Regions from separate parts of the Kocuria oxytropis genome, predicted to be linked through region 3. Evidence: riboswitches for the same ligand, from Rfam matches in the RefSeq annotation. Region 3 holds a riboswitch; each other region holds the start of a gene.
The links. A riboswitch is a leader RNA that binds a small molecule or an ion and turns the genes downstream of it on or off. The one in region 3 is predicted to bind thiamine pyrophosphate.

Region 1 (9,920 bases), on a different contig from region 3:
TAGGGGTGCTCGCCGGTCCCGCCCGCGGCCGCGAGCTCCCCCAGGTGGCGCCCCACGTCCGCGTAGACCCAGTAGCACGGGAGGACCGCCGCGAGCCCCACGGGGTAGGGCTCCGCGGCGGTGGCCGCGAGCAGGAAGGTGGTGTACCGCCGCGTCACCTCGCCCGGGCCCGCCGTGGTGCCGGCGTCCCCGGCGTGCTGCAGCCGGGCCCGGTGCAGCTGTGCCTCCGTCTCGGTGCAGGAGACGGCGCCGGCCGCGAAGAACAGCCGCTGCTCCTCGTCCGGGGCCTTCGCCGCCAGCAGCGCGAGCGCCCGGCTGTAGCCGTCGAGGTACTGCAGGTCCTGGTCGAGGTAGGCGAGGAACCGCTCCTGCTCGAGCCGGCCGTCGCCGAGGCTGCGGACGAACTCGAGCTCTTCGATCTCGCGCCGCACGGGGGCGGAGACCTCCCAGAGCTCGTCGCTGAACCGGTCCGGCGCCGTGCCCCAGCTCTCCAGCGCGTCCTGGACGTGGTGGAAGTGGTGGACGGGGCCGCTGCCGTGCCCCACGGAGAGCTCGTCCGAGGCCTCGAGCGCTCCGCGCAGCCAGTCCCGGGCGATGCGCAGGCTCCGGGACCAGTCCCCGTGCCGGGCCTGGAGGGTGGCCAGGGCCGAGGAGAGGGAGCACCCGGTCCCGTGCGAGTTGGCGGTGGGCACGCGGGCGCCGTCGTGGGCGGCGAGGGGTTCCGGGACGTCCGGGCCCACGAGGGCGTCGGGGGTCCGGTCCCCGGTGAGGTGGCCGCCCTTCACGAGCACCAGGGTGCCGTGGGCGCGGGCCACGCGGTGGCCCTGCGCGAGGGCCTCCTCCCACGACGACGCCGTGTCCTCCTCCGCGAGCACGGCGAGCTCCTGGAGGTTCGGGGTGATCAGGTCGGCGAGGCCCAGCATCGAGCGCAGCGCATCCTCGGCGTCGGGCTCGAGCAGGCGCCCTCCGGAGGTCGCGACCATGACGGGATCCAGCACGACCACCGGTGGCCGGTGGGACGCGAGCCAGCGGGTGACGGCCTCGATCACCGGCACGGAGCCCAGCATCCCGATCTTGACGGCGTCGATCTCCACGTCCTCGGAGACCGCCTCGAGCTGGGCGGTGAGGAACTCGACCGGCGGGACGTGGATGGAGCGCACGCCCACGGTGTTCTGCACGACGACGGCCGTGACGGCGCTCATCCCGTAGCCGCCCATCGCGGCGATCGCCTTGAGGTCGGCGTGCTGGCCGGCCCCGCCCGTGGGATCGGTGCCGGCGACGGCCAGGACGCGGGGCACGCGGGCGGTCACGGGGCCACCTCCCGGGCGTGCTCGACGGCGAAGGCGCGCGCGTAGCGGGCCGCCGCGGCCGCGGGGTCGGGAGCGGCGCAGATCCCGGAGACCACGGCCAGTCCGGCCGCGCCGGCCGCGCGCAGGGCGGCGGCGTCCTCGACCCGCACCCCGCCGATGGCCAGGCAGGGCAGGGCGGTGCGGGTCGCGGCGCGGGCGAACCCGTCGACGCCCAGCGGCTCGGGGTGGTCGGGCTTCGTGCGGGTGGCCCGCACCGCTCCGACGCCCAGGTAGTCGACCGTGCCGGCGGGCAGGGCCGAGGCGTCGTCGAGCTCCTGCGCCGTGGCGGCGCTGAGGCCCAGCACGGCCTCGGGGCCGCAGATCCGCCGGGCGAGCACCACGGGCAGGTCGGACTGGCCGACGTGCACCCCGGCCACGGGAGCCCCGGCCGACCGGGCGGCGAGGTAGACGTCCGCCCGGTCGTCCACGAGCACCGGCACCTGCCGGCCCACGCGCTCGGCGACGGCCGTCAGGAGCGCCACCAGCTCCCGGGCCGGCGCGTCCTTTTCGCGGACCTGGACCATCGTGGCGCCCCCGCGCACCGCGGCCGCCACGACGTCCGGGACGGTCCGGGGCGCGCTCAGCGCGGCGTCCGTGACCAGGTGCAGGGTCAGGGCCGCGGGATCGAGGCGCCGGCTCATCGGGCACCCCCGTCCCGCACGAGCTCCGCCCGGGCGGCGATCTGCTCCGGCGTGATGCTGTGCATCCGGTCCAACAGCGCCACGGCGAAGGACCCCGGCCCGGCGGAGCCGGCGGCCGCGTCCTCGGCCGCGAGGGTGTAGACCGTGGTGGCGGCCACCGCCGCCGCGGCCGGGTCCGCGCGCACGGCGCTGAAGGCCGCCATGAGGGCGCCCAGGGCGCAGCCGCCGCCGGTGATGCGGGTCAGCAGGTCCGTGCCGTGCGGGACCCGCACCACGGCGCCGTCCGGCGAGCGCACGAGGTCCACGGGCCCGGACACGGCCACGGCGGAACCGGCCTGCTCGGACAGTGCCGCGGCGGCGTCGCGGGCGGCGTCGACGCCGTGGATCGCGTCCGTTCCGCGGCCGCCGGTGCCGCCGGCCAGGGCGATGACCTCGGAGGCGTTGCCGCGCACGATCGCCGGCCGGAACCCCAGGAGGTCGCGGGCCAGCGCGGTGCGCACGGGCAGGGCACCCACCGCCACGGGGTCCAGCACCCATGCCCGGCCCGCGCGGTGCCGGGCCCCGGCCGCCTCGTAGGCGGCGCCGCGCTGCTCGGCGGTGGGCGTGCCGGTGTTGATCAGCAGGCCGTCGGCGAGCTCCGCGAAGACCCCGCCCTCGCCCTGGATGTCGGTCATCGCCGGCGACGCGCCCACGGCGAGCAGCACGTTGGCGGTGACGTTGGTGACCACGGAGTTGGTGATGCACTGCACGAGCGGCGCCGCGGACCGCAGGTCCTCCAGCGCCGCGGCGGCGTCCTCGGCGAGCGCGGGATCGGCCGACTCCGGCCGGTCGGTTCCCGGGGGGCGGACGGACGGGGGTACGGCATCGCGCATCTGCGACATCCCTTCGCTAGTACTGGCTAGATCAGGTTCGACGGGTGTGTTCTCAGCCGCTCGCGCGGCACCCCGTGTCAGGTGTCCTGCCAGTCTAGGTCGTCCCGGGAGCCGGGAGGCGCACGGGGAGACCGGCCGCGAGCCCGGTGCCCCGGATTCGGGCCCGGTGCTCCGGGATCGGGTCCAGGATCCGGGGTCGGGTCCGGTGCCCCGGATTCGGGCCCGGTGCTCCGGGATCGGGTCCAGGATCCGGGGTCGGGTCCGGTGCCCCGGATTCGGGCCCGGTGCTCCGGGATCGGGTCCAGGATCCGGGGTCGGGTCCGGTGCCCCGGATTCGGGCCCGGTGCTCCGGGTTGGGGCCCTGCGTCCCGGGGTCGCACCCGCCGTGGACGGCCGCCTCAGAAGAGACCGTTGTCGTGCGGCATGTGCTCCGGCACGGGCTGGACGACCCCCCAGTGCTCGAGGATCCGTCCGTCCGCCACCCGCCACAGGTCGTAGCAGGCGGCCGGCACCGGCCCGGGGCGCCCAGCGTCCCCGGGGAACTCGAGCAGGGCCTCGGTCACGGTCAGGACGACGTCGCCCTCCCCCAGCACCCGGTGCAGCGTGTGCCGGGCGAGGCCGGCGTCCGGGCCGGGGCCGTGCTCGACGTAGCGCGCGTCACGGGCCAGCTCCTCGAGCGCGTCCCGGTCCGCGCCGATGAGCCGTTCGTGCACCCACTCGGTCAGCAGCGCCTTGTTCGCGCCGGTGTGCTCGTGGTCGGTGGGCTCCGTGGGGCCGTCGATCCGGTGCTTGCCCTCGGTGCCGGCGGGCAGCGGTGCGAGGGCGTCCCAGTGCTCGGCGATCCGGCCGTCGGCCACCCGGAAGACGTCCACGGCCACCACCGGGTCCGGCCCGAAGCCGTGGTACACGCAGTGGACCGCGACCATGTCCCCGTCCTCGAGAACCCTGAGGAGGTCGATGCGGAAGTCCTCCGGCAGCTGGCGGACGGCCGCGCGCAGGCCCTCCGGCCCGTCGGCACCCAGCGCCGAGTGCTGCCGGTACTCCGGCGCCCAGTGCCGGTCGACGGCCGAGACGTCCCGGTCGCCGAAGAGCTCGCTGCCGGCGGTGAGTACGATCTGCTTGCTGCTCATGGCCGTCCCCTCGGCGCTGCGGGCCGGGGCACCGCCGGATCGGCCCGGCCGACGGCCCGCGAGTCGTGCGACCAGGCTACTCCCGCGGGCCCCTGCCCGACAGGACGGCGGCCCCTGTGACGACGAAGGACCCCGGCCGTCCCGGCCGGGGTCCTTCATGCCGCGGTGCGGCTCAGCCTCGTTCGGCGGGCCCGCCGCTGGTGAGGTCCTCCGCCTTCACGCCGACGCCGACGACGGTCGGCGCCCGGCCCGCGGACTGCTCCGCGGGGCGCTGGACGACGGCCTTCGCCTCGTGCCGGGCACCCTCCGCGGTGGCCGCGCCTCCGGCGGTCACCTCGGCCTCGCCCGGCCGGGCCGCGGGGGCCGAGGCGCGGCGGGAGCGCCGACGGGGGCGCGCCGGCTGGTCCTCCGCCTGCTGCGGGGCCTCCGCCGGGGCGGATGCGCGGTCTCCTGCGCCCGTCCGCGCCGCACCCCGCGGCGCGGCTGCGCGCGCGTCACCGGCCTGTGCACCGGCGGCCTGTGCCTCGCCGGTGCCGGTCTCGACGGTGCCCGTCTCCACCGGGCCCGTTCCTGCGTCGGACCTCCGGGCGGCGGCGGTCCCGGCGTCGCCCGGTATCCCTGCGGCGGGGCCGGCGTCCGGCGACGTGCGCCCGAAGGCCTCCGCGAGGGAGTCCAGGCTCAGCGACCGGGGCTCTGCGGGCTCCTGCGCGGGGGCGTGCCCCTGCGGCAGCTCGATGACCTCGCCCTTGATCGTCAGGCGCGAGCCCGCCTCGGCGGCCGGCTCGGCGGACGCCTGCTCGGCCGCGGCGGGCGCGGGCGCCTCCTCCTGCTCCGGCTGCTGACCGGCGGCGTCCGTGCCCTGGCCCCGGTTGCGGCTGCGCTTGCCGCGCCGCTTCTTCCGCGAGCGGCCCGAGCCCTCGGAGCGGGACTCCGCCGAGGTCGCGGGCTCCTCCGCACGGGCCGGCTCCTCCGCACGGGCCTGCTCCGTCGCGGCGACCTCCTCGTGGTGGGTGGCGGCGGCGATGGTCGCGAACGCCGTCCGGGCGGCCTCGGCCTTGGCCTTCTCGGCCGGGTCCGGCTCGCCGGAGCGCTGCTCCGCCCGGGCGGGCTGCTGCTCGTTGCGGCCTCCGCGGCCGCGCTTGCGCTCCGTGCGGTGGGGACGCTGGTCCCGGGACTCGCCCGTGGCGCCGCCGGAACGGCCCTCCAGCGGGTGGTCGTGGACCACCACGCCGCGGCCGGCGCAGTGCTCGCACGGCTCGGAGAACACCTCGAGCAGACCGGTGCCCATGCGCTTGCGGGTCATCTGCACGAGCCCGAGCGAGGTCACCTCCGCCACCTGGTGCTTGGTGCGGTCCCGGCCCAGGCACTCCACCAGCCGGCGCAGCACCAGGTCCCGGTTCGACTCGAGCACCATGTCGATGAAGTCGATCACGATGATCCCGCCGATGTCGCGCAGCCTCAGCTGCCGGACGATCTCCTCCGCGGCCTCCAGGTTGTTCTTGGTCACGGTCTCCTCGAGGTTGCCCCCGGAGCCGGTGAACTTCCCGGTGTTCACGTCGACCACCGTCATGGCCTCGGTGCGGTCGATCACGAGCGAGCCGCCCGAGGGCAGGAAGACCTTGCGTTCGAGCGCCTTCTGGATCTGTTCCTCCACGCGGTAGTTCACGAACAGGTCCTCGTCCTCGTCCCACTTCCGGAGCCGGTCGAGCAGGTCCGGTGCGACGTAGGTCACGTACGCCTCGATGTTGTCCCACGCCTCGTCGCCCTGGACAACCATGGTGGTGAAGTCCTCGTTGAAGACGTCGCGGACCGTCTTGATCGTCAGGTCGGGCTCCGCGTAGAGCATCTCCGGGGCGAGCGTCCTGCTCGACCCGGCCCGCTCCTGGATCTGCTCCCACTGCGCGCGCAGCCGGTTGATGTCGTGGGTGAGCTCCTGCTCGGAGGCCCCCTCCGCGGCGGTGCGCACGATGACGCCGGCCCCGTCCGGGAGACGGTCCTTGAGGATCTTCTTCAGCCGTGCGCGCTCCACGTCGGGCAGCTTCCGGGAGATCCCGGTCATCGACCCGCCCGGGACGTAGACCAGGTACCGGCCGGGTAGCGAGATCTGGCTGGTGAGCCGGGCGCCCTTGTGCCCCACGGGGTCCTTGGTGACCTGGACGAGCACCGAGTCCCCGGACTTCAGCGCGACCTCGATCCGGCGGGGGCCGCCCTCGACCCGCGACGCGTCCCAGTTGACCTCGCCGGCGTAGAGCACCGCGTTGCGGCCGCGGCCGATGTCGATGAAGGCCGCCTCCATGGAGGGCAGCACGTTCTGCACCTTGCCCACGTAGACGTTGCCGATCAGGGAGTCCTGCTGGGTGTGGGAGACGAAGTGCTCGGCCAGGACCCCGTCCTCCAGGACACCGATCTGGATCCGGTTGTCCTTCTGCCGGACCAGCATCTGGCGCTCGACGGACTCGCGGCGCGCCAGGAACTCCGCCTCGGTGATCACCTGGCGGCGCCGGCCGGTCTGGCGAGACTCGCGCCGGCGCTGCTTCTTCGCCTCGAGACGGGTCGAGCCCTTCACGGCCACGACCTCGTCGACCGTGGCGGCCTCGGCGGCGCGGGGCGCCCGGACGCGCGTCACGGTGTTCGGCGGGTCGTCGTCGCTGCCGCCCACGAGCTCCATGTCGACCTCGCCGCGGCGGCGGCGACGGCGGCAGCGGCTGGTGGTGCCCCCGCCCGAGCCCTGCCCGGACTCCTCGCCCTCGTCGGCGAGCTCCGCGGCGTCGGGCTCCTCCGCGCCGTCCCCCGGGTCCTCGGCGGACGCGGTCTCCTCCTGCTGACGGCGCCGCGCCTCCCGACGCCGGGCCGCCCGCTGCTGAGCCGCCTCGCGCAGCTCGTCGAGGTCCGGGGCGTGGAACATCAGCGAGGTCGCCGTCACGGCGGCGGCCAGCGCCGAGCGGGGCTCCTCGTCGTCGGTCTCCTCCTCGGCGGTGTCCTCGGCCGCGATCCCCGTGGAAGCGGCGTCCCCGGCCGAGGTCCCTGCGGAAGAGGTCCCCGCGGCCGCGGTCCCGGCCGAAGAGGTCCCCGTGGTGGCGGCGTCCTCGGCGGAGGGGGCGGAAGCGGCGGTCTCCGCCGTGGCGGCGGGGGCCGGTTCCGTGACTCCCGGGGTGGCGGCCTGGTCCTCGCCCTGCTGCGGGCGGTCCGCTCCGGCAGGGCTCGTCACGTCCTGGAGCCGACCGGCAGGGGCGCCGGACGCGGTCCCCAGGTCCTCGGCCTCGCCCGCCGGCTCGACCCCCTCGGAGGCCTCCTCGGCCCCGGGCGTTCCGGGCGCGGGATGCCCGGGCGCGGCGGCGTCCTCGGCCACCGCTCCGGGGCGCTCGTCGCCGGGGAGCGCGGTGCCCGGTGCGACGTCGAGGGTGTCGGTCCCGGACGCGGCGTCACCGCTGCCGGACTCGGGCTCGGGCGCCGACGGCTCATCGGCAACCGCGGCGTCCGGTGCGACCTCGAGGGTGTCGGTCCCGGAGGCGGCGTCACCGCTGCCGGACCCGGCGGCCGGCGCGGGCGCCGACGGCTCGTCGGGAAGGGCGGTGCCCTCGGCGACGTCGTGGGCGGGGGTCTCGGACGCGGCCTCCGGCGCGGGCGCCTGCTGCTCGTCGGGGAGCGCGGTGCCCTCGGCGACGTCGTGGGCGGGGGTCTCGGACGCGGCCTCCGGCGCGGGCGCCGGCTGCTCGTCGGGGAGCCCGTCCGGCGCGGCGGCCGGTGCCGCGGGATCGGCACCCTGCACGGGCCCGTCCGTCACCGGGAGGTCCCCGTGCGTGTCGTTCGATGTGTTCTGCTGACCAGCGTCCAGGGCGTCCTGCGCCCCGGCCTGGTTCTCCTGTTCGGCATCCATATACAGCTGTGCTCCTGCCGCGGTACGCCGTCCGTACCCGGTCCCCGCGGCGGCTTGGTCGGCGTATCGCCGGTGGGGGTCCACGCGGCGGCCAGAAGTCCTGTGCGTACCCGTCGCGTCCCGCACACCTCGCGAACGGGCGGGGACGGCAACGAGCCAGTCCGGGGCTTCGAGCCGCTGCGCACGAGGGCAACGGTCTTGAGCCGGCGGCGGACGCGCTCAATCCGATGAGAGCCGCGGGTCCTGCCGACCTGGGGTCGAAGTCCGACTGGGCCGAGATCCCGCGTACGGGCGGGCTCGACCGTGGCCAGTATCTCACACACGCCCCGGTCCGGGGCTGATTGGCCCCGTCACGGCCCGCAACCCTCCCGACGCCGCCCCGCGCGGTCCGGCTGCCTCCCGGGGGCATCGCCTAGGATCGGCGTGTGACCTCCACTCCGTCCGCACTCGACGACTCCCCCGCCGTCCCCCGCGGCCTCGACACCCGTGCCGACCGGCGCTGGGGCGTCGTGGCGCTCGTGACCGCGGTCCTCGGCTTCTACGGCGCCGCCACGCTGGTGTACGAGCGGCTCCAGCTCTTCCTCGACGCCGGCCACCGCACCAGCTGCGACATCAACTCCTGGCTGTCCTGCGGAACCGTCATGCGCACCCCGCAGGCGGAGGCCTTCGGCTTCCCCAACCCGTTCATCGGCATCGTCGCCTACGCGGTGGTCGTGGCCGTGGCGCTCGCGGTGCTGGCCGGCGCCCGGTTCGCCGCCTGGTACTGGTGGGGCCTGCAGATCGGGGTGACCCTCGGCTGGTTCTTCGTGCTCTGGCTGTGGTGGCAGACCACGTTCGAGATCAACGCCCTGTGCCTGTACTGCATGCTCGTGTGGGTGATGCAGACCGTGCTGGTCGTGCACACCACCACCCGCAACCTGGGGGCCGGGGTGCTGCCCGCGCCCGCCGCCGTGGCCCGCGGTGCCGGGCACTGGGCGTGGTTCGTCTCCGCGGCCCTGCTCGTGCTGATCTTCGGGACCGTGCTCGTCCGGTTCGCCGGGGTCATCTTCCCGGCCTGACCCGCGCCGGCCCCGGACGACGTCCGGCCCGCACGCCGACGGCCCCCACCCGCAGCGGGTGGGGGCCGTCGGCGTGCGGAGCCGGTCTCAGGCGAACCAGATGCCGATCTCCCGCTCGGCGGACTCCGGGGAGTCGGAGCCGTGCACGATGTTCTGCTGGACCGTCGAGCCCCAGTCCCGTCCCAGGTCGCCGCGGATCGTGCCCGGGGCGGCGGTGGTCGGCTCGGTGGTGCCGGCCAGGGAGCGGAAGCCCTCGATCACCCGGTGGCCCTCGACGACGGCGGCCACGACGGGCCCGCTCAGCATGAACTCCACGAGCGGCTCGAAGAACGGCTTGCCCCGGTGCTCCGCGTAGTGCTGCTCCAGCACGGAGCGCTCCGCGTGCAGCAGGCGCAGGTCGACGAGACGGTAGCCCTTCGCCTCGATCCGGGCGAGCACCTCGCCGGTGAGGCCGCGGGCCACGCCGTCGGGCTTGACGAGGACGAGGGTGCGTTCCGTGGTCATGGGGGTCCTTCCGAGGTGGGGATCCGGGATGTCAGTGCCCAGCCTAGCCGTCCGGGTGCTCCCGCTCCCACTGCGCCTGGGCGGCGTCACGGGCGACGTTCTCCCGGTCCAGACGGGCACCGGTGCGCACCGCGTACCACCAGGCGAGCACGGACAGCCCGCCCACGAAGAACATGGTGGGCAGCACGAAACCGGTGGCCAGGAACACCGCCTGCAGCACCCACCCGGCGGTGTAGCCCCACGATCTGCCCAGCACGGCGGGCGCCAGGCCCAGGACGAGGGCGAGCGCGGTCCCGCCCGCCAGGATCGCCGTGCGGGCCCCGTCCCCGAGCTCGCGGCCGAGCACGCCGTAGGCGGTCAGGGCCGCGAAGAACGCGATGAACGCCTCCATGACCAGCACGGAGGAGGCGAACATCGTGCGGATCGAGCGCCGCCGGCGGGGACCGCCGCCCTGCTGGGCCCTGCTCATGCGTGCCACGGGGGACGGCT
Region 2 (9,920 bases), on a different contig from region 3:
GTCGGACAGGGGCCGGCCGCGGCGGGCCGCCCGGCGGCGGGCGCGCAGCCGGCGCGCCGAGGGCTGGGTGCGCGAGACGGCCAGGCCGGCGGCGGTCAGCAGGCGGTCCGCCGGATCGGCGCTCACGGGGCCGGACGGGCGGGCGGGCGCGCGCGTGGACGGCACCCGGCCGGGGACCCACACCCCCGCCCGGGCGAGCTCGTCGGCTGCCGCGCCGAGCACCTCCCCGGGCGACCCGTCGTGGGTGATCCCGCCGTCGCGGCCGAGCACGACGACACGGTCCACCACCTCGGCCCACACGGCCACGCGGTGCTCCACGACCACGAGCGTGGCGCCGCTGCGGTCGAGGCAGGAGACCACCGCGTCGCGGACCTGCCGCACGCCGGCGGGGTCCAGGTTGGCGGTCGGCTCGTCGAGCAGCAGCAGCCCGGGGCTCATGGCCACGGCACCCGCGAGCGCCAGGCGCTGCTTCTGCCCTCCGGACAGGGCCGAGGTGGAGTGCTCGAGCGGGAGGTCGAGGCCCACGGCCCCGAGGGCCTCGCGCACCCGCGGCCAGATCTGCTCCCGGGGCACGGCGAGGTTCTCGAGGCCGAACGCGGTGTCGTCACCGATCCGGGACAGCACCACCTGGGACTCGGGATCCTGCTGCACGAGGCCGGCGCGGCCGCGGGCGCGGTCCGGCGGGAGTCCGTCGAGCAGCAGCTCGCCGGCGCCGGACCGGCCGTCGTCGTCGTGGAGGACCCCCGCCAGGGCGTGCAGGAGGGTGGACTTGCCGGCCCCGCTGGGACCCAGCAGGAGCACCCGCTCCCCCGGCTCCAGCACGAGGTCGAGACCGTGCAGGGCCGCGGTGTCCCGTCCGGGGTGGTGCCACCCGAACCCGCGGGCCTCCACGCGCGCGCCGCGGGCGGCGGGCACCGCCCGGCGCCGGGTGGTGGGCGCCGTCATCGCCGCACGGCCCGCCCGGAGGCCAGTCCCTGCAGGACGCCGGTGCCCGCGAGGGCCCGCACCACGGCGTGCATCAGCAGACCCGCCAGCACCGCCCCCGAGACGGCGGCGAGGACCACGTAGACCGCCTGGTGGCCGAGGGTCCACTCGTAGTTGTAGACGATGTTCTCGTGGACGCCGAGGAAGATCCCGCTCACGGCGCCCGCGACGGCCGCCGCGAGGGCGTCGAAGCGGCGGTACCGGAAGGCGGCGAAGGCCAGCTCGGCGCCGATGCCCTGGACGAGACCGGACAGGACGACCAGCAGGCCGAAGTGGGTGCCCAGGAAGCTCTCGATCACGGCGGCGAGCAGCTCGCAGAACAGGGCCGCGCCGGGCTTGCGGATGATCAGCCCGCCGAGCACGCCGGCCACGAGCCAGCCGCCGGCGATCAGGCCCACGGCGGGCGGATAGGCCACCGCGGCCGTGCCGACCACGGGATAGAGCAGGTTCGACCACGCCCAGAAGACCACCGCGCACACGGCGGCGAGGACGGCGGCCACGACGATGTCGACCACGCGCCAGGACGGGGCGCGGGACGTGCCGGGGCGGCGGGCGGGACGGTGGGTGGTGCTGTTCACGGTGCGTTCCTCCTGGGCTCAGCGAGCCGTCGGTGCCAGGAGGGGACGGGGTTCTTCCGGGTCCGCGCCGGTGGCGCCCCCGGGGAACACCCCTGAGATGCTCGACTCCCTTCGCCGGTGCTAACCGGAGCAGGTTCGAGGGTCTGCGGCGATCCGCACTCTCAGCGCCACACCGGCGTCACCGGTGGGGCGCTCCCCTGTCGTTCAGTGGCACCGATTCTACCCCGTCGCCCGCCCGTCCGCGCGCACCCGCACGACGAGGGGCCCTTCCCGCCGGCCGCCGGTGCGGTGTGCGGCGGGAGGGGCCCCTGCGCGAGCGTGTTCGCCGGGTCTCAGACCTCGGCCTGGCTCGAGACCTTCGGGCTCTCCCGGGGGCGGTTCTCCAGCTTCGCGACCTGACGGGAGATGCCGACCTTGATGACGGTGCCCACGAGGCCGGTGATGAGCGCCCAGATGATGATCCCGGCCCAGGCCTCGTCCGGGTCCGGGTTCTTGGCCGGGGGCGGGTCGCCGGTGATGCGCGTCCACGCGGCGCCCAGCACCTTGTGCGAGAGCGCCACGCCGCCGAGCGAGAGGCCGGTGCCCACGAGTTCGAGAACCTTGGTGTTCATGGAGTGCTGCTCCTTGTCGTCCGGGGGACGCCGGTGCGCCCCGTCGATCCGGACCAGCCTAACGCGTCCCCGCCGCTCCGTCAGCCTGCTGTCCGTCTGCTTCCCGGCCGTCCGGGCTCGGTGCCGGGAGCACCGCGGCGGCGTCCCCGGCGGAGTCCCTCGCCGTGCTGCCCGCGGTGGTCCCGGCGGCGCTCCCCGCAGCAGGTCCGGCGGCACTCTCCCCGACTCTCCCCCCGGGGGCCCCTGACGCGGTCCTCCCGGCACTTCCTGCGGCATGTTCCCCGGTGCTCTCCGCGGTGTTCCCGGGGCCGCGGCCCCCGCCGCGCTCCGGTGACCGGTCCGCGGCGCGGTCGAGCACCTCCTGCAGGTCGTCCTGCGTCAGCGTGGCCCGGTTCAGGTGCTTGCTCCGGTAGGTCGAGCGCCCCACCATGTGCGCCGAGACGGGCACGGTGAGCAGCTGGAAGACCCATCCGAGGGCGATGAGCGGGATCATGACGGGGTCGCGGTTCTCCAGGGCCACGGCCGTGAGCATGAGGAGCAGCCCGAAGACCTGCGGCTTGGTCCCGGCGTGCATGCGGGTCAGCAGGTCAGGGAAGCGGACCAGCCCGATCGCGGCGGCGAGGGACATGAGCGCACCGACCACGAGGCACACGGCCGCGGCGGCGTCCAGCACGGTGTCGAGCACGGCGCTCACCGCCCGTGCTCGGCGGTCTGGGTGGCGAAGCGGGCCACCGTCACGGATCCGATGAAGCCCACCAGCGAGACGATCACCATGAGGATCAGGTTGTTGAGGTGGCCGTGGTAGGCCATCTCCACCGCCAGGGCGGCCGCCACGATGGCCAGCAGCACGTCGGTGGCCACCACGCGGTCCAGCAGGGACGGGCCCTTGGCGATCCGGTAGAGGGTGCCGGCGGCGGCCGCGCTGAGCAGCACGGCCGCGACGGCCACGGCGATCTCCATCACGGGCGGTCCTCCTCGGGGGTCTCGGACGGGGCGCCGTTCCCGGTCCCGGACGGGGCGTCGTCGCGGCGGCCGCCCACGACCTGCTGGCTCGCGGTGACCGGGGAACCGATCGCGGCGGTGCTCCGGTGGTCCGTGCCGGCCGCTCCCTCCCCGCGCCGCTCGGCCCGCAGCGCGGCGAGGTCCTCCCGCGTGCCCATGATCCTGATCCAGGCGGCCTCCACCCGCAGCGCGGAGCGGCGGAACTGCTCCGCCTCTTCGGCGTCGCGGATGTTGAGGGCGTGGAAGTACAGCGTGCCGGCGGCACGGTCCACCTCCACCACGAGCGAGCCGGGGATCAGGGTCATGGTGTGCCCCGTGGCCGTCAGGAGCAGGTCCGAGCGGGTGCGCAGGCGCACCCCCACCACGGCGTTGCGCGCACGCGGTCCCACGAGGATCGCGATGAGCATCACCTCGACGCTGGCCTTGGCCACCTGCCACACGAACGTCACGGTGAACACCGCGAACTGGAGCACGTTGAACCGGCCGGACAGCTGCACGGCGGGCAGGTAGAGGACCCACGTCACGAGCAGGGCCAGGACCAGGCCGAGCAGCAGGTTGCCGATGCCGAAGTCGCCCCACAGGGCGCCCCACACGACCACGAGCCACACCAGCAGCGGCAGCTCGACGAGGAGGGAGTTCTTGGGCCGGGTCACGGTGCCTCCTCCACGACGGGCCGGGGCGCGGACTCGGGGGCCAGCACCGCCTCGACGTAGCGCTCGGGCCGGACGAGGTTCTCCGCGGCGTTGTCCGCGAGCTGGAAGACCGGCCCGGCGAACACCGTCAGGGCCACGCCCACCGCGACCAGGGCCGAGGCCCCGCCGAGCATGGACGGGGACATCAGGCGCACGTCGCCCTTGCCCGCGAACCTCCCCGCCTGGTCGTCGACGCTGCCCGAGCTGAGCAGGAACCGGGAGCCGGCGGGCACCGGGGCCAGCAGGATCGGATCCGGGTACTCCGCGTCCTCGGGGGCGCGGAGGAACACGCGGTTCCACACCCGCATGAGGGCCAGCAGGGTCAGCAGGGACACCACCACGGACCCTGCGACCAGGGCGTAGGCCAGTCCGTCGCCCCGGTCCACGCCGGCCTGCAGCAGACCGGCCTTGCCCAGGAACCCGGAGAACGGCGGGATCCCGCCGAGGTTGAGCGCCGGGACCAGGTAGAGCAGGCCGAGCAGCGGGGAGATCCGGGCCAGCCCGGCGAGGCGGTCCACGTTGGTCGAGCCGCCGCGGCGCTCGATCAGCCCGGCCACCAGGAACAGGCTCGTCTGGATCACGATGTGGTGGGCCACGTAGTAGACGGTCGCGGAGAGGGCCTCCTGGGTGCCCACGGCCACGCCGAAGATCATGTACCCGATGTGGCTGATCAGCGTGAACGAGAGCATGCGCTTGATGTCGATCTGCGCGAGCGCGCCCAGGATGCCCACCACCATGGTGAGCAGCGCGACCCACATCAGGAGGTCGTCCAGGCGCTCGCCCGGGAACAGCACCGTCTCGGTGCGGATGATCGAGTACACGCCCACCTTGGTCAGCAGGCCGGCGAACACCGCCGTCACCGGCGCCGAGGCCGTCGGGTAGGAGTCCGGCAGCCAGAAGGACAGCGGGAAGACCGCGGCCTTGATGCCGAACGCGATCAGCAGCATCAGGTGCAGCTGCATCTGCGTGCCCACCGGCAGGGACTCGAGCTTGACCGAGAGGTCCGCCATGTTGATGGTGCCCGTGGCCGCGTAGACCATCGCGATGGTGATCAGGAACAGCACGGAGGAGATCACCGAGACCACCACGTACGTCACGCCGGTGCGGATGCGCTGGACGGTCCCGCCCATCGTCATGAGCACGTAGGACGCGGTCAGCAGGATCTCGAAGCCCACGTAGAGGTTGAACAGGTCCCCGGCGAGGAACGCGTTCGAGACCCCCGCCACGAGGATGAGGAACGAGGGGTGGAAGATCGAGATCGGCCCCTCCTCGTCGCCGTCGGCCACCCCCTGACCGCTCGCGTAGACCAGCACGGCGAGCGAGACGATGGTCGAGACCACGAGCATCAGCGACGAGAGCTGGTCCACGACCATGACGATGCCCCAGGGCGCGCGCCACCCCCCGAGCTGGACGGCCTGCGGACCCACGTCCCAGGTGCTCACGAGCACGAGGGCCTCGACCACGAGGGTCAGCACGAGAGAGCCGATGGCCACCGTCCGCTGGAGGGCGTTGCGCCGCAGCAGCAGCAGGCTCAGGGCGGCCCCCAGGAACGGGATGATGACGGCGAGCGGGGCCAGCTGGGCGAGGTTGACGGTCATCGGCGCTCCTCCCCCGCGCGGCCCCGCACGCCCGGGGTCTCGACGGACTCGTCCGGGTCCCGGTACGGGGCTCCGTCGTCGAACTCCGAGGTGTCGGCGGGGACGTCGGCGTCGCTCTCCACGTCGTAGGAGGACTGCCGTGCCACGCGCCGGTCCTCGACGTCGTCCTGGATCTCGTCCCGGCGCCCGAGCACCCAGGAGCGGTAGATCATGCCCAGGAGGAACGCGGTGACGGCGAGGGAGATCACGATGGCGGTCAGGATGAGTGCCTGGGGCAGCGGGTCGCTGTAGTCCTCCGCGGCGATCGACTCCTCGTACAGGGGGGCGAAGCCGGCGACCCCGCCGGCGTGCAGGATCAGCAGGTTCGTGCCGTTGGTCAGCAGCATCAGCCCGAGCAGGACCCGGGTGAGCGAGCGCTCGAGCAGCAGGTACACGCCCACGGCGTAGAGCACGCCCATCACGACCAGCAGCGTCAGGTTCACGGTCATCGGTGCCCTCCGCCCCCGGCCGCGCCGGTCCTCGTGATCGGGGTGGGCGACGTCACGGACGTCGCCGTGGTGGAGCCCGTGGGGGCCCCGGCGCCCACCGCGCGCTGGCGGGTGACGCGGATGCGGGTGCCGCGGCCCGGGGCGCGCCGGCGGCGGCGGACGGCGTCCTCCTCGATCCGCTGGTCGATCCGCCCGCCGAGCGAGCGCAGGATGTCGAGGATCAGCCCCACCACGATGAGGTAGACCGCGACGTCGAAGATCAGGGCGCTCACGAACTTCTCGGCGCCGAAGACCGGCAGCTCGACCTCGACGGTGTAGCTCTGCATCACCGACCCGCCCAGGAACACCGGGGTCACGGCGTAGAGCGCGGCGAGCGCCAGCCCGGCTCCGAGCATCGCGCCCGCGTTGATGGGGGTGGCCAGCTCGAGCTCGTAGCGCCCGCCCGCGAGATAGCGCACCGTCAGGGCGAGGCCCGCCATGAGCCCGCCGGCGAATCCGCCGCCGGGGTCGTTGTGCCCGGCGATCAGCAGGTAGAGCGAGACCATCATGAACGTGTGGAAGAGCAGCCGCGTGACCACCTCGAAGACGATCGAGCGCCGCTCGGGGGCGAGCGTGCGGCCGGCGAGCAGGTAGGGGTCCTCCAGGTCGTCGTCGCGGCGGGCGAGACCGATGTCCAGCCGCTCCCCGCCGGGCGAGACCGCCGCGGCGTTGCGGCGGCGGATGACCCGCAGCTGGTCGGTGGTGGGGTCCTCACCGGAGCGCACGATGCGGTCCCCCCGGCCGGTGACGAAGATCAGCGAGGCCACCCCGGTGGCCGCGAGCACGAGCACCGAGATCTCCCCGAAGGTGTCCCAGGCCCGGATGTCCACGAGGAGGACGTTGACCACGTTCTGTCCGTCGCCGAGCTCGTAGGCCATCCGCGGCAGCTCCAGGGAGATGGGGTCGGCGGTGCGCGAGGAGATGCTGAACGCCGCGAGCGCCATCATGAACAGCCCGAAGGTCACCGCGATGGTGCCGCGCAGGAGGCGGCGCCCGGCCGGGTTGCGGTGCCACAGGGGTGCGGGCAGCGAGCGCAGCGCGAGCACGAAGGCCACCAGCAGCACGGTCTCCACCAGGGTCTGCGTCAGGGCGAGGTCCGGGGCGCCGTGCAGGGCGAAGACGAGGGCCATGCCGTAGCCGGTGACCGACACGAGCAGCACGGCGAGGAAGCGCCTGGTGGCCAGGGGCACCAGCAGCGCCGCCACGACCATGGCCGCACCGGTGATCAGCTGGCCCGGCCCGTCCGAGACCCGCAGCGCGCCCAGGGGCGGGGTCTCCTCCAGGACGAGCGCCACGAGCGGGACCACGATGGCCGTGACGAGGATGACCGAGAGGTAGAACATCAGCGAACCGCGCTGGGTGCGGCCGGTGATCCACACGGCCACGAGGTCGAGGACGTTGATGGTGCGACGGTAGAGGAGCTCGCCGGCGGGCAGGGACGGCAGGGCCCGCTGGAGGTCCGCCACCGGGCGGCGGCCCAGGTACATCAGCAGCCCGCCCGCCACGACGAGCGCGGACAGCCCCAGGGCGGGGGTGAGCCCGTGCCACAGGGCCAGGTAGAACTCGTAGCCCTCCTCGGCCGGGAACGTGTCCACGTAGGGCTGCAGCATCGCCTCGACCGGTCCGGGCCACAGGCCGAGGACCACGGTCAGCACGGAGAGCAGGAGCGGGGCGGCGAGGAAGGCGGGCTCGACCCGCTGCATGTCGCTGATCACGGCCTTGCCGCCCACCCCGGCGTCGAGCTCGGAGAACTCGGCGGACTTCTGCGCGAAGCCGCCCCACACGAAGCGGGCGCTGTAGGCGAAGGTCAGGACGGAGCCCACCACGAGACCGGCGAGCACCGCGGTGCCGGCGGCGTCGTCCGCGTGGTGGACGAATGCGGCGAGCACCGCCTCCTTGGCCACGAACCCGGCCAGGGGCGGCAGGCCGGCCATGGACGCCGCGGCGACGACCGAGACCGCGAACAGCACCGGCACGCGGCGGGAGAGCCCCGACAGGCGGCGGATGTCCCGGGTGCCCGCCCGGTGGTCGATGATGCCGACCACGAGGAACAGCGTGGCCTTGAACAGGCCGTGGGCCAGCAGCATGGCCAGGCCCGCCTGGGCGGTGTCCGCCGAGCCGTGGCCCACGACCACCACGAGGAAGCCGAGCTGGCTGACGGTCCCGTAGGCGAGGATCAGCTTCAGGTCGTACTGCTTGAGGGCCGCCCAGCCCCCGAAGAGCATGGTGCCCAGGCCCAGCAGCACGACGACGGGCTGCCACAGCGCGGTCTCGGCGAAGCCCGGCGCGAAGCGGGCCACCAGGTAGATGCCGGCCTTGACCATCGCCGCGGCGTGCAGGTACGCGGACACGGGGGTGGGTGCGGCCATCGCGGCCGGCAGCCAGAAGTGCAGCGGGATCAGCGCGGACTTCGTCACGGCGCCCACGAGGAGCAGGAGCACCGCCACGTCCACCACGGTTCCCCGCTGGGCCAGCTCCGGCGCCGCGGCGAGCACCTCGGAGATCCGGTAGGTCCCCGCCGTCTGCCCCAGCATCACGATGCCCACCAGCATCGCCAGTCCGCCCGCGGTGGTGAGCACCAGCGCCTGCAGCGCCGCCCGCCGGGCCGACAGGCGGGTGCGGCTGTAGCCGATGAGCAGGAAGGACAGGACGGTGGTGATCTCCCAGAAGACGAACAGCACCAGCATGTCGTCGGCGGTCACCAGGCCGAACATGGCCCCCGCGAAGGCCAGCAGCTGGGCGCCGAAGCCGCCGATGCCGCTCGCGTCGGACTTGAAGTAGCGGGCGCAGTAGAAGAGCACCAGGGAGCCCACCCCGAGCACGAGCAGCGACATCGTCCACGAGAGGGCGTCCATGCGCAGGACGAGGTCCAGGCGCAGCGACGGGATCCACTGCCCGCCCTCGGTCCAGCCGCTCTCGGCCCCGTACACCCGGGGGGCGGAGACCAGCAGCCACAGGAAACCGGCGAGGGGAACCGCCGCGAGGAGGTAGAAGGCACTGCGTCCCATCCGCGCGAACAGCAGGGGCGCGACCGCCGCCACCACTGCGTGGAGCAGGAGCACAGCGGTCATCAGGCGCCTCCGGGGGGTCGGGGAAGGGATCGGCGGTCGGGCGTCGAGGAGCCCGGACGCGGGGCACGGAGGTGCTGTGCGAGCACGGGGTGACCGGGGCGCACCCGGGGAAACCAGCTTATCAAAGGGGATGCGGCGGCCCCGGCCCGCTGCGCGGGCGGAACCTGGCGGTTCCCGGCAGACTCCCTGGACGGAACCGGAACACCCGCGGCGCCCACGGCCGGGCCACCGGCCCCGCGCGACGCCGCGGGCCTAGCATGACTGCCATGGACGCGACACCCCCCGGCCCCCCGGCCCCCTCCCCGGCCCCTCTCGCGGCACCGTTCGCGCCGCGCCGCTCCCACGTGTGGGCGTGGAGCCTGTGGGACGCCGGGTCCGCGGCCTTCAACGCCGTGATGACCACGTTCGTCTTCACGGTCTACCTCACGAGCGCCCCGTTCGGCGGGGAGGACCACGCCTCGCAGGTGCTGGGCTACGGGATCGGCGCCGCCGGCGTGGTGGTCGCCCTGCTGGCCCCGGTGGTGGGGCAGCGCAGCGACGGCGCGGGCCGGCGCAAGCTCTGGCTCGGGGTCAACACGATGCTCACCGCGCTGCTCACGGCCCTGTGCTTCCTGGTCCTGCCCGACCAGCCCTACCTCTACCTCGGCGTGGGCCTGCTGGCCCTGGCCAACGTCTTCGACGAGTTCGCGGTCGTCAACTACAACGCGATGCTGCCGGGGATCGCGGGCCGCGAGCACATCGGGCGGGTCAGCGGCCAGGGCTGGGCGATGGGCTACTTCGGCGGGATCGTGGCCCTGGCCATCGTGCTCTTCGGGTTCATCACCCCGGGGCTGCTCGGCCTCCCGGAGGAGGACGCC
Region 3 (9,210 bases):
CACCTGCTCCACCCAGGCGAGCACGCCGCCCTCGAGGTGCCGCACCCGCTCCTCCCGCTGGGCGAAGAACGGCCGCAGCGCGGCGAGCGCGGCCGCGGAGCGGACCCCGGCCTTGCAGTGCAGCACGAGATCGGCCCCGCGGGCCTCCGGCGGCAGGGCGTCGGCGCCGCGGTCCAGGATCTGCTGCAGGGGCACGGGCACGGCGCCGTCGATGGCCACGAGCTCCCGCTCCCAGTCCTCGCGCACGTCCACCAGGGCGAAGGCGGCCTCCCCGCGCGCGCGGCGCTCGAGCAGCCGGGCCAGCTCGGCCGCCCCGACCGTCTCGGCGGGATCCGTCCCGGGCAGCGCGCGGACGGCGGCGGGCTCTGCCACCGCGGTGACCGGGGAGGCGTCCGGGTCCGGTGCCAGGCGCATCTCGCGCCAGGTCATCGCGAGCGCGTCGTGCAGCAGCACCCGGCCGAGCAGGGGCTCGCCGGTGCCCGTGATGAGCTTGACGGCCTCCGTGACCATGACGGAGCCGACCGTGGCGGGGAGCATGCCGAAGACCCCGCCCTCGGCGCAGCTGGGCACCTCCCCGTCCGGCGGGGCCTCGGGGTAGAGGTCCCGGTAAGTGGGCCCGTGCCCGGCCCAGAACACGCTGACCTGGCCCTCGAAGCGCAGGATGGAACCCCACACGCAGGGAATGCCGGTCACGGCGGCGGCGTCGCTGACCACGTAGCGGGTGGCGAAGTTGTCGGCGCCGTCCAGGACCAGGTCGTACTCGCCGAGGAGCTGCGCGGCGTTGTCCGCGGCCAGCCGGACGGGGTGGGTGCGGACCTCGACCAGCGGGTTGAGCGCGGTCACGGTCTCGGCCGCGGAGTCGGCCTTGGGACGGCCGACGTCGGCGGTCGTGTGCACCACCTGGCGCTGCAGGTTGGAGAGCGCCACGACGTCGTCATCGACGATCCCGATGGTCCCCACCCCCGCCGCCGCGAGGTACTGCAGGGCCGGGGAGCCCAGTCCCCCGGCGCCGACGACGAGCACGCGGGCGCTGCTCAGCCGCCGCTGGCCCAGGGGGCCGATCCCGGGCAGGGTCAGGTGCCGGGCGTAGCGCTCGAGCTGCTCGCGGGTGAGCTCGGGGCCCGGCGGCACGAGCGGGCGCAGCGGGCTCACGGCCGCTCCCCCACGGGCGCCCAGTCCCCACGCGGCACGTCGCCCGGGCCGGTGTCGGGCCCGTCGCCGGGCGCGGCTCCGTCGATCCGCCCGGCCATCGGCGAGGACGCCCGGGCGTGCCGGCGGGCCGGGATCCGCCCGGCGCCGGCCGCGAGCCGGCCGGCGACCACGGCGTGGCGCATCGCGGTGGCCATCGCCACCGGGTCCTGGGCGCGGGTGACGGCGCTGGCCAGCAGCACGGCGTCGCAGCCCAGCTCCATGGCCAGGGCCGCCTCGGAGGCGGTGCCGATCCCGGCGTCGAGCACCACGGGCACGGACGCCCGGGAGGCGATGAGCTCGATGTTGTGGGGGTTGAGGATCCCCAGGCCCGTGCCGATGGGGGCGCCCAGCGGCATCACCGCCGCCGCCCCCAGGTCCTCGAGGCGCCGGGCCACGGCCGGGTCGTCGGAGGTGTAGGCGAAGACCCGGAAGCCGCGGGCCACGAGCTGCTCGGTGGCGTCGAGGAGCTCCACCACGTCGGGCAGCAGCGTGTCCTCGTCGGCGATGACCTCGAGCTTGACCCAGTCGGTCTCGAGGGCCTCGCGGCCGAGCTCGGCGGTCAGCAGCGCGTCCCGGGCGGTGTAGCAGCCGGCGGTGTTCGGCAGGATCCGGATGTCGTTGCGCTCGAGCAGCGCGAAGAGCGAGTCGCCCTGACCGGGGGCGTAGCGGCGCAGGGCCACGGTGGTCAGCTCCGTGCCGGAGGCCAGCAGGGCCTGCTCGAGGGTCTGCAGCGAGCTCAGGCCGCCGGTGCCCATGATCAGCCGGGAGGACAGCTCGGTGCCGTCGAGCACGAGCGGGTCGTGGGTGGGGCCGGGGTGCACGTCAGCCTCCCTGGACGGCGGTGATGATCTCGACGGCCTGGCCCTCGGCCACGGTCGTCCGGCGCCAGCGGCTGCGCGGCACGACCGCGGCGTCCACGGCCACGGCCACGCCGAGGCGACCGCCGTCCAGCGGGGCGCCGTCCGGGCCCAGGGGGCGGCCGACGGTCTCGGCGACCAGGTCGACGACGGTCGCCTCCGCCGTCACCTCGTGCGGGCGGCCGTTGAGGGTGATGGCGGTCATCGGGTGCTCCTGGTCCGGGGGCCGGGTCCGGCGGCGGCCGGTTCGGGGTCCCCTCTGCGGGCCTCGACGGGGCGGTCGAAGCGGTGCGGGTCGGTGCTGGCGAGGTGCGCGGCGTCGGCGCCCGGGTCGGGCCCGTCCGCGCCGGTGACGAGCTGCGCGGCGAGCCGGGCGGCCAGCGGGGCGAGCAGCACGCCGTGGCGGAAGTAGCCGGTGGAGACCACGAGCCCCGGCACGGACGAGCCGTCCGGGTCGCGGACCCGGCCCAGGTACGGGATGTCGTCCGGGGTGCCGGGCCGGGCGCGGGCCAGCACCTCGGTCAGCTCGAGGTCGGCCACGCCGGGCACGAGCGCCTGGGCGTCGCGCAGCAGGCGGAACACGCCGCCGGCGCTGGGACCGGTGAGGTCGTCCTCGCGGGAGGTCGCCCCGATCACCACGGTGCCGTCCGTGCGGGGCACCAGGTAGACGGGCACCCCGTGCACCAGGCCGCGGACGGTGCGCTCGAGCAGCTCCGGGGACCCGGCGGGGACCCGGGCGCGCAGGATGTCCCCGTGCACCGGGCGCAGGGGCGGGTGCCAGTCCTCCGGCAGCCCCTCGAGCTCGCCCAGCCCGGCGCCCGGGGCGAGGACCGTCCAGGCCGCCGAGACCATGCCGCCGTCGGCCAGGCGGACGCCGGTCACGGCGCCCCCGGCGTGGCGGCGCAGCCCCGTGGCGAGGCCGTGGACGAGACGGGCCGGCCCGCCGTCCCGCCCGGCCGGGAGGTCCGGGAGCTCCGGGGCGGTGAGGGCGGCGAGCAGCCCGGCCACGAGGCGGCGCGGGTCCACCTGGTGGTCGTGGGGGATCCGGGACGCGGAGGACAGACGCGGGCTCAGGGCGGGTTCGAGGGCCCGGGCCTCCCGCAGGGACAGCGGCTCCACGGTCATGCCGTGGCGGGCCTGGAGCGCGCGCAGGTCCGCCAGGGCCTGCCGGTCGGCGGCGTCCGCACCGCAGACCAGGGTCTCCGTGGCGCGGTGGCCGACCGTCCCGCCGGCGGCCTGCTCGAGCGCCGCCACGAACGCCGGGTACGCGGCGGCCGAGGCGCTCATGAGGGGGTACAGGGGCTCCTGCTGGTACTGGACCTCGCTCACCGGGGCGAGCATCCCCGCCGCGGCGCGGCTGGCGCCCGAGCCCGGCTCGGGGTCCACCACCACCACGGAGCGGCCCCGGCGGCGCAGCTCCCAGGCCGTGGCCAGCCCGATCACCCCGGCGCCGACCACGGCGACGTCGGCCCGGACGTGCTCGGGCTGCCCGGGCGGCGGGTGGGGGGCGGTGCTCGGGGCGGGGTGCGCAGACGTCACTCGGCTCGTCCTTTCCTCCGGCGGCATGACCCGCATCAGGTGTGGCGGTCGGCGCTGGACGCCCTCTCAGCCCCGGTGGGGCTCCCGCAGAACCGCTGACCTATCATCAGCGTGTGACCGAGTCTACCCGCGCCCCCTCCGTCCCCGCCGGGCCCGCGCTGCGCAGCGCCCGCACCGAGAAGCTCCGCGCCGCCCGCCTCTACGTGTGCACGGACGCGCGCCGGGACCGGGGCGACCTCGAGGACTTCCTGCACGCCGCGTACGCCGGCGGGGCGGACATCGTCCAGCTGCGGGACAAGAGCATCGACACGGACGAGGAGATCGCCGCGCTGCGCCTGCTGAGCCGGGTGGCCGCCGAGTACGACGCCCTGTTCGCCGTCAACGACCGCGCCGACATCGCCGCGCTCGTGGGCGCCGACGTCTTCCACGGGGGACAGCACGACCTCTCCCCCGCCCGGGCGCGCCGGCTGCTGGGGCCCGACGTGCTCATCGGGCGCTCCACCCACGACCTCGACCAGGCCCGGGTGGCGCTCGAGGACCCGGACGTCGACTACTTCTGCACGGGCCCCGTCTGGGCCACCCCCACCAAGCCGGGGCGCCCGGCCACCGGGCTGGAGTTCGTCCGGGCCGTCGCCGAGCTGACCCGGGCCCGGCCCGCCGCGGAGCCGGAGCCGCGGGCCGTGCCGTGGTTCGCCATCGGCGGCATCGACGAGACCCGGCTCCCGGAGGTCCTGGCGGCCGGCGCGCGCGGTGTCGTGGTGGTCCGGGCCGTCACCGAGGCCCCCGAGTCCCGCCTCGCGGCGGGGCAGCTGCGCAGCCTGCTCCCCGCCTGAGCGCGGCCCGTTCCTCCCGCCCGGCTCCCCGCCTGCGCCCAGCACGCTCTGAGAGCATGGACCCACGGACGACGACGGAGAGGTGGCCCATGGACCCCGAGCTCGACCCCCAGGTGCGGCGCGCGGTGGAGCGCCCCGCGCAGACCGCCCGCGGCCCCGAGGACGTGCAGCTGCGCGTCCGGCTGGCCGGCGAGTCCGCCCGCCGCGCGCTCGGCACCCACTGGGAGCAGGGCGGCCCCGAGGACGCCCCGCCCAGCGAGGACCGGCTCGCCGCGGCCGTCCTGCTCGCCACCCTCTTCGGCGACACCTTCTGGCTCGAGCGCGCCGCCCGGCTGCCCAGCGACGTGCCGGGGTGCCCGTCCGCCCCGCCGAGCGGGCTGCTGGAGCTGACCCGGGTGCCGGGCGCCCGGGCGGCCCTGGGCTCCGTGCTCGAGCGCCCCCTGCTGACCGGCCTCCTGGAGTGGGGCACGAACCCCCTGCCCGAGCAGCCCCCGCTGGCCGTGGCGCGGGCCGCACGGGACCTGGGCATCCCCGACGACGGTCGCGTCTACAAGGTGGTGCGCCGCCGCGCCGAGCGCTTCCTGGCGCGGGAGCACGACGGCTCCGAGCCGCTCGAGCAGTTCGTGAGCCTGCTGACCCAGGCGGAGCGCGGGCACCGCGAGGACGGTCCCGCGCTCCCGGACGAGACGCTGCCCCCGGCCCCTCCGCCGTCCCCGGGGGCGGCCGCGGGACCGGCGCCCTCCCCGGGGACCCCCGCGGACCGCGGCGCGGGATCACCGGACGCCCCGCTGGCGCAGTCCCCCGAGGCGCCGCGGTGGGGCGTGAGCCCCGCGACACCGGCCCCGCCGCCGCCCGGCCGGGCCCCGGGGCAGGACGCTCCCGGCCTGGGCGGTCACGGGTACGGTCCCGGCCAGCAGCCGGCGGCGGGCCCCGGAGCGGCCGGGCCGGGTTCCTCGGGACCGGTGTTCGGCCCCGGCCCGGGCGGCTGGCCTCCGCGCCCGGCCGAGCCCGAGGAGGACGACTCCGACAACCTCAAGGCGTGGGGGTTCGTCTTCCTGGGCATCGTGGCGGTCATGGCGGCGCTGATCTTCCTGCTCTGACCACCTCTCCCCGACCACCTCCGGCATTTACTTGCACCGGAAAGCTTCTCCGGGTAGCATTGGGGACACATCAACCAATGTGCTGTCCACGCCGACGGAGAACCCCGAGATGCCGATCTTTCCCCAGAACCCCGCCCCCGAGAGCCTGACGAAGCGTCCCGCGGAGGACCTGCTGTCCGCCGACACCCGGATGGGCGCCGTGGAGCTGCTGGTGTCCGACCTGGACACGATGGTCGCCTACTACTCGGACGCCATCACCCTCGACGTGCTGTCCCACGCCGGGGACACCGCGGTCCTGGGCCGGGACGGCCGGACGGTCGTGCGGCTGCGCCAGGTCAAGGAGCTCCCGCCGGCCCGCCGCGGTCAGGCCGGGCTGTTCCACACCGCGGTGGTCTTCGAGGACGAGCCCGCCCTCGCGGCGGCCCTGGCCTCCGTGGCGACCGTGGCGCCCCGCTCCTTCACCGGCAGCGCCGACCACCTCTACAGCCAGGCCTTCTACTTCGACGACCCCGAGGGCAACGGGGTGGAGCTCTACACCGACCGCCCCCGGGACACGTGGCGGCGGGAGGCCAACGGCCTGCTGACCCTGGCCACCAACCCCCTGGACCCGAACGGCTTCCTGCAGCAACACCTGGTGCCGCAGGACGGGCAGCGCCCGGTGGCCCCGCCCGCGACCCTGGGCCACGTCCACCTGCAGGTGGGCGACATCCCGCTGGGCCGGCGGTTCTACGTGGACGTCCTGGGCTTCGAGGTGATGAGCGACATCGGCTCCGCCCTGTTCATCGCCGCCGGCGGCTACCACCACCACATCGCGCTCAACACCTGGCAGAGCGCCGGGGCCGGCCCGCGCGCGGCCTCGCTCGGACTGGGCCAGGTCAACATCGACCTCCCCACCGCCGACGACGTCGCCGCCCTGGAGTCCCGGCTCGCGGACCACCGGATCACCACCCGGCACGACGGCGCCGTGCTGCGCTTCGAGGACCCCTGGAACACCCTCATCCAGGTGGGCGTCGCCGCCTGAGCGCGGCCCGGCCCGGCCGCGGAGCACCGGGGGTCCCGGGCACGAGCGGGCCCGGCGCGAGCGGGCGCCAGTCACGTGCGGGCCCTGGGCGCACACGCGCCCAGGGCGCAAGCGGGCCCCGAGGACGGACCCGCGGCACCGGCAGGTGATCTGCCGAACGTGCCGCCACACGCCGGCGATGGCCCGCGGGACCCGGGCGGCCGGACAGGCGTGGCGCCGAACGGACTGCCGCACCGGCCGAGCGCAGCCGCCGGACGGATCGGCTGGGATAGATTGGCCCCGTCCGCCGAACGAGCACCGGCACCCGGACGAGGACCGCCCGGACGGCCACGGCACCGGCAGCCGTCCCAACGGGCGGTTGCCGGGACGGTCCTGGCGCACCGGCCGCAGACGCTCCGGGCGCGCGTGCGGTTCCCGGCGGACGAGTACACCGAGCTGGTCCTGAGGAGCGAGACATGAGCACCGACGACGACACCACCGGCCAGGAGTTCGACGAGGCCGTCAACATGACCGCCGGGCAGCTCTCGGCGTGGCTGGAGACCGAGGAGTCGACCTCGGTGGGCCAGGACGACGGCGGGGAGTCGGTGGGCCACCGCTCCGGGCGGCGGATCGTGGAGATCCTGCGGACGCCGAAGGGCGAGCGCACCGACGCCGACCACGAGCACATGCGCACGGTGGTCGGCTACGTCCACCGCCACCTGGCACAGCGCCCCGACGGCGACGTGCGCGAGACCCGGTGGCGCTACTCCCTGATGAACTGGGGCCACGATCCGCTGCAGGACTGAGGACCCGGGACTGGCGCCCACCGTGAGGACGTCGTCGTGACCGCGTCCGTCAGGATCCGGCGGGCCCGGCCCGCCGACGTGTCCGCCGTGCTGGATCTGCTCGGGCAGCTGGGATACACGCCCGAGCAGGAGTGGGTGCGGACGTGGGTGAGCACCGTCTCGCCGGACGACCGGTGCTGGGTGGCCGAGACCGGCTCCGCGGTGGTGGGCCTCGCGCACGTCCACCGAGTGCCGTTCCTGACCGAGAGCGCCTACCGGGCCCGGCTCACGGCCCTGGTGGTCGACGAGGCCGAACGCTCCCGCGGCGTCGGCGCCCTGCTCCTCGAGGCGGCGGAACAGGCGGCCCGCGAGATGGGAGCCACCGAGCTGGAGCTCTCGACGTCCCACCGGCGGCACGGAGCCCACCGGTTCTACGAACGCCACGGCTACACCCAGTCCGCCCGGCACTACCGCAAGACCGTGGCGCCGTAGGCACCCGCCGGAACAATAATGCAGTTGTGCAAAAGATGCAGGAGTGCAAGAATATGGACGTGAACGCCCCGCCTCCTCTCACCCTGCGCGCCCGCAAGAAGGCCGAGACCTGGTCCGCCATCCACGAGGCGGCCGCCTCCCTCGCCGTCGAGCACGGCGTGGAGGGCACCACCGTGGAGGCCGCCGCCGCCGCGGCCGGGGTCTCCCCGCGGACCTTCTTCAACTACTTCCCCGCCAAGGAGGACGCCGTCCTGGGCATGCGGGCCCCTGTGCTGGACCCGCAGCTGCTGGAGGGCTTCTCCCTCGAGCACGACCTGCTGGGGCAGGTCTCGCGCCTGCTGCTGGCCGTGTCCCGCAGCGCCTACGCGGGCCGGGACGCGGAGCGGCGCCGGAAGCTGCTGCAGGACCACCCGAGCCTGGGACGCCGCCGGCACGAGCTGATGCTCGAGGCCGAGTCCCTCGTCTGCGACACCCTCGCGGAGCTGCTGGCGCGGGACCCGCACTGGTCGGCCGGGATCGGGGAGCACGCCGTGGACGAGGTCGCCCGGATGCTCGTCATGCTGGCCGGCGTCCCGCTGCGCTTCGCCATCACCGCCGAGGGCTACTCCCCGGCGCACGGACTGCCGACCGAGGACCACGAGTCGGCGCTCACCCTCCTCCACCACCTCCAGGAAAAGCTCTCATGACCCGCACTCCCTCCCACCGGGCGGAGCCGGCCGCCGGCTCCCAGCACCTCGGGCTGCTCTTCGTCGGCCTGATGCTCTCCATGCTCCTGGCCGCGCTGAACCAGACCGTGCTCAGCACGGCGCTGCCCACGATCGTGGGGGAGCTCGACGGCGTGGACGAGATGCTGTGGGTGATCACCGCCTACATCCTCGCCTCGACGATCATGATGCCCGTGTACGGCAAGCTCGGGGACCTGATGGGACGCAAGCCGCTCCTGCTGGGCGCGATTCTCGTGTTCATGGCCGGCTCCGTGGTCGGCGCCCTCGCCGGCACCATCGAGGTCCTCATCGCGGCCCGCGCGATCCAGGGCCTGGGCGGCGGCGGGCTCATCATCCTCTCGCAGGCCGCCATCGCCGACGTGGTCCCCGCCCGTGAGCGCGGCAAGTACATGGGCGTCATGGGCGGGGTGTTCGCGGTGTCCTCGGTCATCGGCCCGCTGCTGGGCGGGTTCTTCACCGAGGGCCCCGGCTGGCGCTGGGCGTTCTGGATCAACATCCCCCTCGGGCTGCTGGCCCTGGCCGGAGCCGTCCTGTTCCTCAAGCTCCCCCGGCACGCCGGGCGGCCCCGGCTGGACATCGGCGGCATGGCGCTGCTGGCCGTCGCCACGACGTGCCTGGTCCTGTTCGCCACCTGGGGCGGCGGCAAGTACGCGTGGACCGATCCGGTGATCCTCGGCCTGGTCGCCGG

Region 1: it holds a riboswitch for thiamine pyrophosphate, as region 3 does, so the genes downstream of both, thiM (hydroxyethylthiazole kinase) here and thiO (glycine oxidase ThiO) in region 3, are expected to answer to the same signal.
Region 2: it holds a riboswitch for thiamine pyrophosphate, as region 3 does, so the genes downstream of both, QYM41_RS00290 (ECF transporter S component) here and thiO (glycine oxidase ThiO) in region 3, are expected to answer to the same signal.

What each region holds. Positions count from the first base shown of each region.
Region 1 covers NZ_JAVFXA010000009.1:97,870-107,789, forward strand. The annotation lists gene QYM41_RS10885 (bifunctional hydroxymethylpyrimidine kinase/phosphomethylpyrimidine kinase) at 1-1,310, opposite strand, end outside; gene thiE (thiamine phosphate synthase) at 1,307-1,990, opposite strand; gene thiM (hydroxyethylthiazole kinase) at 1,987-2,862, opposite strand; TPP riboswitch at 2,854-2,947, opposite strand; gene QYM41_RS10900 (nuclear transport factor 2 family protein) at 3,261-3,992, opposite strand; gene QYM41_RS10905 (Rne/Rng family ribonuclease) at 4,165-7,869, opposite strand; gene QYM41_RS10910 (vitamin K epoxide reductase family protein) at 8,295-8,927, shown strand; gene ndk (nucleoside-diphosphate kinase) at 9,015-9,431, opposite strand; gene QYM41_RS10920 (DUF4233 domain-containing protein) at 9,475-9,900, opposite strand.
Region 2 covers NZ_JAVFXA010000001.1:64,169-74,088, forward strand. The annotation lists gene QYM41_RS00285 (ABC transporter ATP-binding protein) at 1-945, opposite strand, end outside; gene QYM41_RS00290 (ECF transporter S component) at 942-1,562, opposite strand; TPP riboswitch at 1,652-1,771, opposite strand; gene QYM41_RS00295 (DUF4235 domain-containing protein) at 1,895-2,173, opposite strand; gene mnhG (monovalent cation/H(+) antiporter subunit G) at 2,232-2,867, opposite strand; gene QYM41_RS00305 (MrpF/PhaF family protein) at 2,864-3,136, opposite strand; gene QYM41_RS00310 (Na+/H+ antiporter subunit E) at 3,133-3,828, opposite strand; gene QYM41_RS00315 (Na+/H+ antiporter subunit D) at 3,825-5,465, opposite strand; gene QYM41_RS00320 (Na(+)/H(+) antiporter subunit C) at 5,462-5,953, opposite strand; gene QYM41_RS00325 (Na+/H+ antiporter subunit A) at 5,950-9,063, opposite strand; gene QYM41_RS00330 (MFS transporter) at 9,330-9,920, shown strand, end outside.
Region 3 covers NZ_JAVFXA010000016.1:14,716-23,925, reverse strand. The annotation lists gene moeB (molybdopterin-synthase adenylyltransferase MoeB) at 1-1,152, opposite strand, end outside; gene QYM41_RS14750 (thiazole synthase) at 1,149-2,012, opposite strand; gene thiS (sulfur carrier protein ThiS) at 2,014-2,253, opposite strand; gene thiO (glycine oxidase ThiO) at 2,250-3,587, opposite strand; TPP riboswitch at 3,583-3,685, opposite strand; gene thiE (thiamine phosphate synthase) at 3,701-4,420, shown strand; gene QYM41_RS14730 (hypothetical protein) at 4,510-5,520, shown strand; gene QYM41_RS14725 (VOC family protein) at 5,630-6,541, shown strand; gene QYM41_RS14720 (DUF3140 domain-containing protein) at 6,997-7,326, shown strand; gene QYM41_RS14715 (GNAT family N-acetyltransferase) at 7,363-7,797, shown strand; gene QYM41_RS14710 (TetR/AcrR family transcriptional regulator) at 7,851-8,483, shown strand; gene QYM41_RS14705 (MDR family MFS transporter) at 8,480-9,210, shown strand, end outside.